4 regions of the Erwinia rhapontici genome follow, and region 1 is predicted to be linked to each of the others. Evidence: predicted binding sites of a transcription regulator. Region 1 holds the regulator's gene; each other region holds the start of a gene.
What was found. The regulator CRP, encoded in region 1, controls carbon source genes, mostly activating them, when cyclic AMP is high. The targets are predictions, from matches to a motif close to ATGTGANNNNNNTCACAT.
Positions count from the first base shown of each region.

Region 2: the regulator CRP is predicted to act here: its motif matches at 1,613-1,630, upstream of LJN55_RS08945 (PTS sugar transporter subunit IIB).
Region 3: the regulator CRP is predicted to act here: its motif matches at 1,772-1,789, upstream of glpT (glycerol-3-phosphate transporter).
Region 4: the regulator CRP is predicted to act here: its motif matches at 1,728-1,745, upstream of LJN55_RS16420 (YfcZ/YiiS family protein).

Region 1 covers NZ_CP085627.1:440,604-444,084, forward strand. The annotation lists gene LJN55_RS01870 (YccS/YhfK family putative transporter) at 1-1,485, opposite strand, end outside; gene crp (cAMP-activated global transcriptional regulator CRP) at 1,543-2,175, opposite strand; gene LJN55_RS01880 (OsmC family protein) at 2,545-2,952, shown strand; gene LJN55_RS01885 (amidohydrolase) at 3,213-3,481, shown strand, end outside.
Region 2 covers NZ_CP085627.1:1,866,138-1,869,618, reverse strand. The annotation lists gene LJN55_RS08950 (PTS sugar transporter subunit IIC) at 1-1,197, opposite strand, end outside; gene LJN55_RS08945 (PTS sugar transporter subunit IIB) at 1,209-1,523, opposite strand; gene LJN55_RS08940 (LacI family DNA-binding transcriptional regulator) at 1,817-2,770, shown strand; gene LJN55_RS08935 (methyl-accepting chemotaxis protein) at 3,126-3,481, shown strand, end outside.
Region 3 covers NZ_CP085627.1:4,764,513-4,767,993, reverse strand. The annotation lists gene glpQ (glycerophosphodiester phosphodiesterase) at 1-189, opposite strand, end outside; gene glpT (glycerol-3-phosphate transporter) at 204-1,550, opposite strand; gene LJN55_RS21935 (YehS family protein) at 1,916-2,389, opposite strand; gene metR (HTH-type transcriptional regulator MetR) at 2,536-3,474, opposite strand.
Region 4 covers NZ_CP085627.1:3,547,742-3,551,222, reverse strand. The annotation lists gene mlaA (phospholipid-binding lipoprotein MlaA) at 1-82, shown strand, start outside; gene fadL (long-chain fatty acid transporter FadL) at 139-1,476, opposite strand; gene LJN55_RS16420 (YfcZ/YiiS family protein) at 1,854-2,150, shown strand; gene fadI (acetyl-CoA C-acyltransferase FadI) at 2,364-3,481, shown strand, end outside.

The DNA of each region.
Region 1 (3,481 bases):
AATCAGACAGCCCATTAGTGTATCCATTAAGCGCGGCAGCAGGAACTGCGCTCCGTTCAGCGACAGCAGTTGCAATGTATACACCGCGGTGACCGTGAATCCTACGGTTGCCCAGCCGTAAAACTTGCGGATAAACAGATAGCTCACCAGGGTAATCAGTAGCATCACCAGCAGCACCCAGGATTCCGGGGCATGTAAACCGAGCGTGGCAGCGGCAATGGCCAACCCGGCCAGCGTTCCCAGCGCCCTGTGCTGGATACGTACCCGAGTAGCGCTGTAACCGTTGAGGCTGACAAACATCACCGTCATCAGTATCCAGTAAGGCTTCGGCAGATTGAAGAACAGGGCCAGTGAACTGGCGAAGGTCAGCATGACTGCATAGCGTGCGGCGGTGCGCAGGGCAGAGGATTTCAGCGACAGATAACTCTTCAACGCAGGAAACAGCGGCAGGCGGCGCTGGCGGTCCGCCATCAGGTCGCGACGGTACAACGGGTGCTGGGTGCGTAGCACGCGGGCGATACGGCTGAAGTGATAATAGCAAAAGTTGCCAACCGGATTATCGGGGTGCTGACGGGATATTTTTTCCAGTGCCTGAAGCGGTTTTTCCATCGTGAAACGTTCAGGGAAGCGGTGATAGAGGATATCGTCAGCCAGTACCCGCAGGCGTGTGGCAATGGTCTGCGCATTCCAGCGGATCACCGCCTCGGCGTGGCTCTGCTCTACCAGCTTCTGTACTTCCTCGGGCTGATGCAGGCTGACGGCGATATGTTCCTGTAGATCGAGGGCGACCTGAAATGCGCGCGTCAGTCGCTGATAATGGTCGCGATTGGCGGCCAGCATATGCATTTGCTGGTAACAGGTGTTAATCAGATCGACGGCTTTCTGTTGGCGGACCAACAGGGGAGGCAGGGCGGTTTGGGGATCGGTCAACTGGGTTAGCAGACTGTATTTCGCTTCGCAGTAATCAGCCAGTTCATGATAGAGCAGACTGAGGGTTTCGCGCATCGGCTGCTCTTTCCACAGCCAGAACCAGAACCAGTTAAACGCGCCATACCAGACGGTACCGAGAATGAACAATAGCGGCGGCTGCCACATGGGCATGCGTCCGGCCAGACTGAGGGTGAAAATGGCGGCAATCAGCGATGCCGGTAGCAGACGACCGTGCAGCGGACTGATTTCACCGGTGACACCAAGCAGCAGTGACATGACCAGCAGGATCACGGGCAGTGGCACCTCTTCTGCCCCGGCGTACTGAATCAAAAAGCTACTGAAAGCAAACAGGCAACCGCCTACGATCAGACGTTTGAAGAAGCGTTTGTGTGGAGTATCAAGACCGGCATTGTTACAACAGGCGGGGACTAATGAGAACAGCAGGCCGTTTTGCAGGTTGCCGAGCATCCAGCCGATCGCCACGGGTAAACACAGCACCAGTGTTTGCCTGAGTGCGTAGTTAACTTCGGGGTGATAGATAATTCTCCGCCACATGAGCCACACCAAATAAAAACGGCGCGACTGGGCGTCGCGCCGTGGGTTCAGAGCCGGTTAACGTGTTCCGTAAACAACAATGGTTTTACCATGTGCTGAGATCAGGTTTTGATCTTCCAGCATTTTTAGAATACGACCCACCGTTTCGCGGGAGCAGCCGACGATCTGGCCGATCTCCTGACGGGTGATTTTGATCTGCATCCCATCCGGGTGCGTCATGGCATCCGGTTGTTTCGCCAGATTCAACAACGTTTGGGCAATGCGTCCGGTCACATCAAGGAAAGCTAAATTACCCACTTTCTCTGATGTGACTTGCAGGCGACGCGCCATCTGTGAAGACAGGCGCATCAGGATGTCAGGATTCACCTGAATCAACTGACGGAATTTTTTGTAGGAAATTTCAGCCACTTCACAGGCTGTTTTCGCACGTACCCATGCACTGCGCTCCTGACCTTCTTCAAAGAGGCCCAGCTCGCCAATGAAGTCGCCCTGATTGAGGTAGGAGAGGATCATCTCTTTGCCTTCTTCATCCTTGATTAACACCGCTACTGATCCTTTAACGATGTAATAGAGGGTTTCCGCCTTCTCACCCTGATGAATCAGAGTGCTTTTGGATGGATATTTGTGAATATGGCAATGTGACAGGAACCATTCGAGTGTAGGGTCTGTTTGCGGTTTGCCGAGAACCATTCGCTGTTATCCTCTGTTGTAATCGTGCCTAAATATACCCTGTATTCGGCGTGCTGCAGATGCGTTGCCGCTGGCCTGAAGCGCGAAATATTTTTGGGTATCAGGGGATGTATCCCTGCCAGGCGTTGAAATATTCAAGCGTTCCCATAGGGAAATTATACGGGCCTCTGTTAAGAGCATGGCTCGTGCTGTCGTCCCGTTTTTACCGTGCATTGTTATGCCAGTAAAATATTGCAGCTTCGTTTGTAGCACAGCTTTACAAGACTGTCTTCTGTTGTCTCGCTTCAGCATAGTTCGAAAAAGGCAACGTTGCCGTTTTTGTGAGTGCAGCGTACTCTGCGGTAACTGAATCAATGAGAGGATTTTGTGATGCAAGCACGAGTTAAGTGGGTTGAAGGGATGACGTTTTTGGGAGAATCCTCATCCGGCCATCAGATTTTGATGGATGGCACCGCGGGGGATAAAGCACCCAGCCCGATGGAGATGGTGCTGATGGCTGCCGGGGGATGCAGTGCGATTGATGTGGTGTCTATACTGCAGAAAGGCCGTCACGATGTCGCCGACTGTGAAGTTAAATTGACCTCGGAACGTCGTGAAGAGGCACCGCGTATTTTCACCCATATTAACCTGCACTTTATTGTCAGCGGCAAGGCGTTAACGGATAAAGCCGTTTCACGTGCGGTCGACCTCTCTGCGGAGAAATACTGCTCGGTGGCGATTATGCTGGGGAGCGCGGTGAAAATGACGCACAGCTATGAAGTGACAGATCTGACCTGAAGCTGGTTTCTTATGGGTAACGATGTTCGTTGTCGTTACCCACAGCTGACAGAACGTAGCGTACACATCCTGCTATTCCTCTCTCTACCCGCATTTCACGCCACGGCAGGCGAATAACATCAGCGGTATATTTCCCTCGTTCTACATTCCTTTCTTAATTTGCTGCAGGCTGGCGAAACAACAGCTGAATGTCCGGCGTTTGCCCATGATTCTCTGTTGCTGCCTGGTCTGCCGTTGTCAGATTTAATTAACCAGGAGTCATGATGACTATCGAGACGCTGATTCAGGATGTCACACCAAAGGTGCTGCAATGGCGGCGGCATATTCACGCGAATGCCGAACTCTCTTTCCACGAGCATGGCACCGCAGACTATGTTGCCGCTGAACTGGCAAAGTTTGGCCCATTAACACTTAGTCGCCCGACGCCAAATAGCGTACTGGCTGAACTTGAGGGGCCGCGTAGTGGTGACTGCATTGCCCTGAGGGCCGATATGGATGCGCTGCCTATTGAGGAGTTGAACAGTGAACC
Region 2 (3,481 bases), 1.4 Mb from region 1:
ACACATCACTACCGGACTGAACGCCCAGTTAGCTGCCCAGGAAGCCCCGATCGGCGCGGGTGTGGTCCACGGCGTCAGCGATACCACCTGGGCCAGCCAGCCCAGTTTGGTCGCACCATACGCCAGGCAGGCGTTGATCATCGGCACGCAGATAAACGGGATGAACAGCATCGGATTCATAATGATCGGTGCACCGAACAGGATAGGTTCATTGATATTGAAGAAGCTGGGCACCACGCCCATTTTGCCGATGGTACGCAGATGAGCCACGCGGCTGCGCAACAGCAGGAAAGCCAGAGGCAGTGTTGAACCCACACCGCCGATCAGCAGGTAGTGATCCCAGAAGCCCTGTAAATAGATATGCGGTAACGCCGCTCCGGCGGCCAGCGCAGCCTGGTTGGCCGACAGGTTCGCCATCCAGAACGGGTTCATAATCCCGGTCACAATCAGGGCACCGTGGATACCGGCGAACCAGAAAATCTGGCACAGCAGCACCGACAGCAGGATCGCAGGCAGTGAATCCGATGCCGACACCAGCGGCTCCAGCAGGTGCATAATCGCCTGCGGCATAATCATGCCGGTTTGCGCTTCAATAAACAGATTCAGCGGATGCAGCGTGCCCATCACCACCACCACCGGGATCAGGATTTCAAAGGAGCGCGCCACCCCGGTGGGTACTTCTTTTGGCAGGCGAATGGTAATGTTGTTCTGCTTCAGCCAGGCATAGACGCGCGTCGAGTAGATCGCGGTGATCAACGCGGTGAAAATACCCTGCCCGGAGAGATACTGCGTGGAGATATGACCATCCGCATAAGGGGCCGCCACCAGCAGAAATGCCATAAACGCCAGCAGACCGGACATCACCGGGTCAAGATTAAACTGCCGCCCAAGGCTGGCACCAATCCCGACAGAGATGAAGAAGGTCATCACCCCCATGCTCAGGTTAAACGGCAGCATCAGCTGTTCACGGTAGGTCAGTGAAAAATCCAGCCAGCCACGCGCAAAGCTGTTGGTGGTATCCGCCGAAAAGGGCGGGAAGATAAACACCAGCATAAACGAGCCGATGATCATAAACGGCAGCGCGGCAGTGAAGCCATCGCGGATGGCGATAACGTATTTTTGCTGACCCAGACGCCCCGCCAGCGGGGTGATGGATTGCTCGATAACGGCAATCATTGACTGATATAGCGAACTCATATGAACACCCTTTAGTTTGCTGCGTTAATCAACGACAGCGCGAAGTCCAGCATCTTGTCACCGCGCTGCATGCCGTAATCCATCGGATCGATGGGTTGAACCGGAATACCCTGCGTGGCAGCCTTTTCTGACAGTGTTTTCAGCATATATTTAACCTGTGGCCCCAGCAGCACCACCTGATAACGGGGAAACTGGGTATCGAACTCTGCGACGCCATACGCCTCAATGTCCACCTCCAGCCCTCTTTCATTGGCGGCCTCCACCATTTTTCTCACCAGCATACTGGTGGACATCCCGGCAGAGCAGCACAGCATAATCCTGACCATAATCCGTTATCCTCGAAATGTAATAGAACGTAAATGTGGAAACGATTGGACACCATACGGAAACCGTTTTCCATTTAAGGAAAACAAAAATGTGATACTCATCATAAACGCAGGTGTTAAAGGGTTTTTTCCTGGATTCCCATCACAAAAATGCGGTCGATATGGACAGTTTTGAGGTGATATGGAAAATCGGTTTCCATGAAAATGCAAAGCCGCTATACTGGCAGTGGCGATATTTTGCGCCATTCTTGCGGTATTTTTTGCAGGCTGTTACCGGGTGTCAGGGGAGAAAAATGTCAACAATCAACGATGTATCGCGTTTAGCTGGGGTGTCTAAAGCCACAGTATCACGGGTGTTGAGCGGATCGCGCGGAGTGAAAGAAGCCAGTCGCCTTGCGGTGCTGAAAGCAGCCGAAGAACTCAGCTACCGGCCAAATGTTATCGCGCAGTCACTACTGTCGCAGTCGACGGGCTGCATTGGCGTGATCTGCGCACAGGAGAATATTAACCAGACCACCGGTTATCTCTATGCACTGGAAAAACACCTCAGCCAGCATCAAAAGCATCTGCTGCTGCGTTTCGCCAACAGCAAAACGGGCGTGATGAATGCGCTGGATGAACTCTCCTGCGGCCTCTGTGATGATGTATTGATTATCGGCGCACGTTTCCCGCTGAATATTACGGATGACAACGTCATCCTGATTGACTGTGTCGCTGCCGACACGCCAAACAGCATCCAGTTTGACCATGCGTTTGCCGCAGAGACCGCCTGTAATTATCTGATCAGCCAGGGCCGCCGTCAGATTGCCCTGATCCATCCGGAGGCCAGCGGTCATACCGATCAGGTGCTGCTGGGCTATAAGCTGGCGCTGGAAAACAACTTTTTGCCGTTTAACCGCAATCTGGTGTTTATGGATTCCACCACCTCGTCCGTTGCGGTACAGGTGCTGCTGAATAACGCCACTACCGTTAATTTCAACGCCCTGCTGGTGGCTGACGAGCAGGAAGCACAGCGGGTGATCGGCCAGCTGCAGGCGTTTAATAAAACCGTACCGGGTGACATTATGATCTTCAGCCTTGCCGGTTCGCTGGATCTGCCGGGCATTCCGTCCATTCCTTCGATTGAATACTCCATGGATGCGATGGCAGCACGTATCGTCAGCTGGCTGACAGAGAAAACCCGCGACATGCTGGGTGCATGCGTGCTACGCGGGGATTTGATTATTCCTGATAGCCGCAAACGCTAAGAAATAAACAGCCTGTTTGCGAGAAAGAACGCTGATACCTTGCAATATAAATGTAAAAAAATGTAAAACTCCATTTACATAAAGTTAATTCCACTGACAAAAGTACCCTGTCTGCCAGCAAAACATCAGAAAACGCGTTATTTCATCAGAAATAACGCGCATCAATCTTATAATCAGCCCCCTTATTAACATTAAAAAAACTTTAAAATCAACACACTAAATCCCATCACTGCCCAATAAAAGTCATTTTTAATGAAACCGCTCTCACTGCCGATAAAATCCTGCAGGCACGTGTTTTACCTCCGGAAGCAGAATTATTTCAATAACACTAATTATGTTTAATAAAGGACTTAATATGATTATTTTAAAATTTAACGACTTTTCAATAGGTAAGAAACTTTTTTCAGGATTTATTCTTTTAATCTGCATTATTATCGGTATATCAGGTTACGGTATTTACGCGTTAAAAACGATAGAACATAACTCAATAAAAACAACGCTGACCAATGATATTGGCAACCAGCTGGATGCCGCCCGGCAAAACCGTTTGATTTACATGCATACAGGTGATGATGAGAAAATGAAAGCGAACGGCGATGCCATTAAATCGATGCAAACGCTGATTAAGGATGCCAGTCAGTTCACCTGGCGCGGAGAAGCTCAAAAGCAGTTTGAACAGCTCAGCGCCAATATTGAACGCTACAGTGAGTT
Region 3 (3,481 bases), 730 kb from region 1:
TTTGGTCATCACCAGATCCTGCTCAAGGTAATCCGCTCCCTGAGCATAGGCCATCGCTTTTGCCGGCAGGCTGTGCTCCGGCAGATAACCGCTGGCCCCACGATGCGCAATCACGACAGGCGAAGAACTCGCGGCTGTCGCCGCGAGAGAGGTGGTGAGAAGTAAGGTAGCGATAACGTTTTTCAACATAATGTTCCCTTCAATCAGAGTGAGTTCAGGCCCTGTTTGTGTTTCTTCTCGCTGAACATCGTCATCGTCAGCAGGATCACCGCCAGCACACAGCCGCCGATCATAATGATAAAGCCGCCATCCCAGCCGAAGTAATCAACGGTATAGCCGACGATAGCACTGGCGGCAACGGACCCACCGAGGTAGCCAAACAGACCGGTAAAGCCTGCTGCGGTACCCGCCGCTTTCTTCGGTGCCAGCTCCAGGGCATGCAGACCAATCAGCATCACCGGGCCATAAATCAGGAAGCCAATAATCATCATACAGGCCATATCCACACCAGGATTACCGGCCGGGTTCATCCAGTACACAACGGTGGCAATGGTCACCAACACCATAAAGAACACGCCTGTTGCACCACGGTTACCTTTAAAGACTTTATCCGACATCCAGCCGCACAGCAGCGTACCCGGGATACCGGCGTACTCGTAGAAGAAGTAAGCCCACGATGATTTATCCAGCGTGAAGTGTTTCACTTCTTTCAGGTAGGTCGGTGACCAGTCGAGGATGCCGTAACGCAGCAGGTAAACAAACACGTTAGCCAGCGCGATATACCACAGCAGTTTGTTCGGCAGGATGTACTGCATAAAGATCTGCTTAGCCGTTAGCTCATCTTCATGTTTCTCATCATAGTTCGGTGGATAGTCGTTTTTGTACTCCTCAATCGGCGGCAGGCCGCAAGACTGCGGGGTATCACGCATCAGCGCAAAAGCAATGATGGCGATAACAATGGCACCAAAAGCAGGCATATACAGCGCCGCTTTCCAGTCGTTAAACCAGGCCATACCGAGCAGGAACAGCAGTGGAGGGATACCACCACCGACGTTATGCGCACAGTTCCAGACGGAAACAATGCCGCCGCGCTCTTTCTGTGACCACCAGTGCACCATTGTACGACCGCACGGCGGCCAGCCCATCCCCTGGAACCATCCACACAGGAACAGCAGTACAAACATCACCATGATGCTGGACGTTGCCCAGGGGACAAAGCCCATAAACAACATGACTGCCGCGGCAAGTATCAGGCCAGCAGGTAAGAAGACGCGCGGGTTGGAGCGGTCAGAGACCGACCCCATAATGAATTTTGAGAAACCGTAGGCGATAGAGATGCCGGAGAGCGCAAAGCCGAGGTCACCACGTGAGAAACCCTGTTCAACCAGGTAGGGCATCGCGAGGGCAAAGTTCTTACGCACCAGGTAGTAGGCAGCATAACCGAAGAATATCCCCAGAAAGATCTGCCAGCGTAGCTTGCGGTATAACGGGTCAACGCGGCTGTCATCAACGCGGGGCTGATGTGCAGCAGGTTTGAAAAAACGTAACATTTTGGCCTCCCATGGCTCGAAAGACTGACATCCGGCTTCGAATGCGCAGAGTAGAGGAACAGGATCCTGTTAAAACAGGAATAAATGTTCCATTTCGCGCATAGCGTAGTCGTAATCAGAACAACTGACTGTGAAGAATGGCGCAAATGTTACAGTTTTATGACGAGATGGCTATATCTACATCACAAATCGGTGTTTTATTTTCATAATGAAACTATAAAGTGTGAGGATAGTCACATATGCAAACCCAGATAAAGGCTGTGGGTTTCGTTTGGTGAGTGATTTTGTTCTAAAAGGAAGGTTTTAATCTGGCAGAAGAACAAAGATTAACGCCAGCAGATGGCGTTAATCAGTCAGTCAATCGCTTAGGCTTTCTTCACCGGACGGATTTTCATCGTCAGGCCTTTGAGGAAGTTACGCAGAATTTGATCGCCGCATTCGCGGTAATTTTTATGCCCAGGTTTACGGAAGATCGCCCCAATTTCTGACTGTCCTACCGCAAAATCGGCACTTTTCAGTAGTTCCAGAATGTCGGTGGTTTTCAGGTCGAAGGCAACACGCAGCTTCTTCATCAGGATGTTATTGGTCATCTTGCGTTCGATAGAAGGCGCAGGTGCGTCTTCACTTTTGCCACGGCGTTCAAAAATCAAACCATTCAGAAAGTAACCCATGATGACATCAGGGCAGGGGCGATAGCCGGCTTCATCCTCTTTTTTCAGGAAGCTGTGCACTTCGGCTTCTGTTACTTCGCTCTCTGCCAGCGCCAGAATGCTCACAACTTTAGCATCGCTTAAATTCAGCATGTAACGCACGCTGCGCAGGACATCGTTATTGGTCATAGGGACTCTCTGTAGTGAAACAATTGCAGTGAGTGCAGTATAACTCGTCGTCCCTCAGGGTGCATCTGCGTTAGCGGCGTGCGCTGCCCTGAGTCACGAGCGCGGGTCAGCGTGTAACGCCAGTAGTCGACTGGCTGCCGTGCATGCTAAGGATGGCTGATGGAAGGATGTGGCACGCCAGGACGGGATGCATCACGAACCCGAGGCAGATGATCGCAGGCGTGCTGGCGGGCGGAACGAATAAAGGCTTCGATCACAGGCTGACGCTGTTCACCGTCGCGCACTGCCGCATACAGGCGGCTCCAAAGGCCCTCTCCCAGCGTTTTCGTTACCACCAGTCCCTGATGCTCAAAACTCTCCACTACCCAGTGTGGCAGCGCAGCAATCCCCATCTGTGCAGACACCATCTGAATCAGCAGTAGCGTGTTGTCTACGCTTTTCAACGTTGGGCTGACATCGGCCGGCTGTAAGAAATGACGCCAGATATCCAGGCGTTGGCGCTGAACCGGATAAATCATCAGCACCTCACTGGCCAGGTCTTCCGGTGAAATATGCGCCTTTTGCGCCAGGGGATGATCCGGTGCCAGCACCAGGCGGACTTCGAAATCAAACATAGGTGAATAAAACAGCCCACTGCGCGGCAGAATATCGGAGGTCAGTACCACATCCAGCTCTCCCTGTTGCAGGGCGGGCTGCGGGTCAAATGTCATCCCCGATTTGAAATCCATCACCACCTGCGGCCAGCTCTTGCGGAAATTGTTCAGCGCCGGGGTCAGCCACTGAATACAACTGTGGCATTCAATAGCGATGCGCAATGTGGTCTGGTGCGGTTCATGGCAGGCCTGCAATGCCTGCTGGATTTGCGGCAGCACCTGTTCCGCCAGTTGCAGCAAAATTTCTCCCTGTGGCGTGAAACGCAGCGGCTGGCTTTTACGTACAAACAGCCGGAACCCCAGACGTTGCTCCAGGTCGCTGAACTGATGAGATAACGCTGACTGCGTTTGATGAAGCTGGGCCGCCGCCGCCGCCAGTGAACCTGTCGTTCGCAACGCTTGCAGCGTCCGCAGGTGTTTAAGTTCGATCATGAGAGTC
Region 4 (3,481 bases), 2.0 Mb from region 1:
CAGCGATGGAAAATTAATTCCGCAGGAAAATCCAAACGCCGCCGCAATTAAGGGTGATTTGGGCGATATTGATTCGCAGTAAATAATAAAAACCCCACGGGAGTGGGGTTTTTTATTCGCGTTGATAAAGCGCAGTGATCAGAACTTATAGTTAAAGCTCGCACCGTACAACCAGGCTTTACCGCTGGAGGTAAAGGTATAAGGTGTCGCCTGGCCACCATTTTGGGCGGTGGCAACCGGATCATTCCCTTCTTTAACCGTGACTTTTTGTCCGTGCATATAAGAAATACCGACATCCACTGACGCATCTTTATTAAAGGCGTAAGAGGTACCCGCGCTCAGCCATAAACGGTCCTGGTCAGGAATAGAGATGGAACGTTTATCCGAAGGAACCGGGCTGTCATCGAAGGCAATACCGGTGCGGAAGGTCCAGTTATCATCGTAGAAGTAACTGGTACCCAGCGCGATGCGGTAGGCATCGTGGAAGCTTTCATCTTTAACGAACAGGTCCTGACCATTGCTGCCGGTCGCTCTCAGCTCCTGGAACTGGCTCCAGCTGGTATACGCCAGGCTGTAGTGAACGGCCCACTGTGGTGCAACTTTGTGGTATCCGGAGACTTCCCACATTTCAGGCAGGTGCAGTGACAGGGAGCCTGAAACCGTATTACCACCAGTACCGGACGGCAGACCAAATTGACCGCCGATCGGGTTGTAGGCCACCGGAATATCACTGCTGTAGTCACCGTCAAAGTCGATTTTCACTTCTGAACGGTAGCTCAGGCCAAAGCGGTTCTTATCATCCACTTCATAAAGAATACCGGCGTTCCAGCCGTAACCCCATTCATCGCCTTTCAGATGAGCAATCTGGGTATCAGCCGGTGCGGCAGGTAAACCTGCGGCGGGCAGGAAAGCGCCCAGCTCACCAATATTACGTTCGATTTTCGCTTTCGCATAAACGGCATTGACGCCGACACCCATGCTGAAGTGCTGGTTAAGACGATAGGCGGTGCTGAGGTTAAGGTTCATGGTTAACAGATCGGTGGTGCCCGCAAAAGGACCACCGGCATATCCATCGTTAAACTCGGTGGCGAGACCATAATTACTGGTTGCTGAGGCGCCAATCCACCACTGATCGTTCAGCGGCTGGACGTAGTGAATATTTGGTACCCACTGCGTCGGTGCAATATTATCGGCATTCAGACTATTACCTGCACCAGACTGTCCCTGAATATTCACATCGGGATCGATAAATACCGCGCCAATGGAAAACATAGGGCGATCCATTAATGCCATTGTGGCCGGGTTACGACTGGCCGATGCTGCGGTATCACCCATTGCGCCTTCGCCGGAATAAGCGCGGCCAAGACCAATGGTGGAAAATTCGTTCAGTTGAAAGCCAGCCGATAAAGCATTTGAAGAAACAAGCGCCACTGCTGCTGCGAGTGCAGACTTAGCAAACAGGTTTTTATGGTTCATAACCACAACCTCATTATCTGATTTTTATTTAAGCTCTGTTACGTAACGTAACAAGGGATCGCGGATTCTAGGGACTGACAGACAACCAACAAATCAGACCAGTGGGCCAAGTATAGGTCCGACCTGTGTCTATGTTGCAATATTGTTTTTCAAATATTTCTAAAATGATGCTGAAAAAGCGATCTGGCTTGCAAAAACCTTACAATCAATTTTTTGATGATTTAGTGTGAATTGTTTCGGATCAAATAATAGTGTGATTTTCATCACTTAACGCGCTCTTTTCCCCGGATGGCTGGAGCGAAAACAGGCGCAGGCGTAGACTTATACTTATCTAAATTAACCTGCCGCCAGATACCGGGTGGTATGCCGGAGGATGTATGACTGAAGCTATTAACCGCTGTAACGCCAGTGAAACCGCTGCGTGTTGCTGTGTCGATGTTGGGACAGTAATGGATAACACGGACTGTACCGCCAGCTACAGCCAGGAATTTGAACGTCGTGAACAGGCTGAAGCGATGCTGCGTACGCTGACGGATAAAGCGCGTGCCGTTGAGTCAGAACCTTGCCTGATCGAAAGCCGCTTCAGCGAAACCCCGGCCGGTGTCACGCTGGACTGTGAGTTTACTTTTAGCTGCCAGGCGGAAACGATGATTTTCCAGCTGGGCCTGCGCTAATCTCCCGGTGGAGGGTGCCCGCCCTCCACCAGAATCGTGTGTGTTCTCGCATTTTTTCCCTTCTGCCGTAGCGCCCGTCATTAATCTGGTTAACACTGATCAGGTCAGACCTCTTGGCAATGATGCCGTCTATCTAAGATATGCTCCCGACCTCGCGTATTGCCGCCCATGCACCGGCAACACGACGCAACAGGGAGCAGAAAGGTGAGAATAATGAGTAAAGCTATACCTTTGCTGACACGTCAGGGTGACCGTATCGCAATCACCCACGGATTGCGTACGCCATTTGTCCGCCAGGCCACCGCGTTTCACGGTATTCCGGCGCTGGAACTGGGGCGCATGGTGATCAGTGAACTGCTGGCGCGCAGCGAGATCCCCGCTGACGCCATTGAACAGCTGGTGTTCGGCCAGGTGGTGCAGATGCCGGAAGCCCCCAATATTGCCCGTGAAATTGTGTTGGCCAGCGGCCTGAGTGTGCATACCGATGCCTACAGCGTCAGCCGCGCCTGCGCCACCAGCTTTCAGGCGGTGGCGAATGTGGCCGAGAGCCTGCTGGCAGGGACGATTCAGGCCGGTATTGCCGGTGGCGCGGACTCTTCCTCAGTGCTGCCGATTGGCGTCAGTAAAACGCTGGCGCGGGTGCTGGTCGACCTCAGCAAAGCGCGTACGTTGCCGCAAAAACTTACACTCCTTAGCCAGCTGCGTCCGCGCGATTTACTGCCGGTGCCTCCGGCGGTGGCCGAATATTCCACCGGGCTGCGCATGGGCGATACCGCCGAACAGATGGCGAAAGATCATGGCATTACCCGCGAGCAGCAGGATGCACTGGCGCACCGCTCCCATCTTCATGCGGCGCGTGCCTGGCAACAGGGGCTGTTAAATGACGAGGTGATGACGGCTTATGCTCCCCCGTGGAAGCAGCCCGTTCAGCAGGATAACAATGTGCGCAGCGAATCCCGTCCTGAAGACTATGCCCGCCTGCGCCCGGCATTTGACCGAAAACACGGTACGGTCACGGCAGCAAACAGCACGCCACTCACCGACGGGGCTGCTGCGGTGGTTCTGATGACCGAGTCCCGCGCGCGCGCGCTGGGCATGGTGCCGCTGGGCTACCTGCGCAGCTATGCGTTTACCGCCATTGATGTGCGCCAGGATATGCTGCTGGGGCCTTCCTATGCTTCACCGCTGGCGCTGGATCGTGCGGGGATCACGCTGGCCGACCTTTCTCTGATTGATATGCATGAAGCGTTTGCGGCGCAGACGCTGGCTAACCTGAAGATGTTTGCGGATGAACGTTTTGCCCGCGAGGTGCTGAACCGTCCCCATGCGCT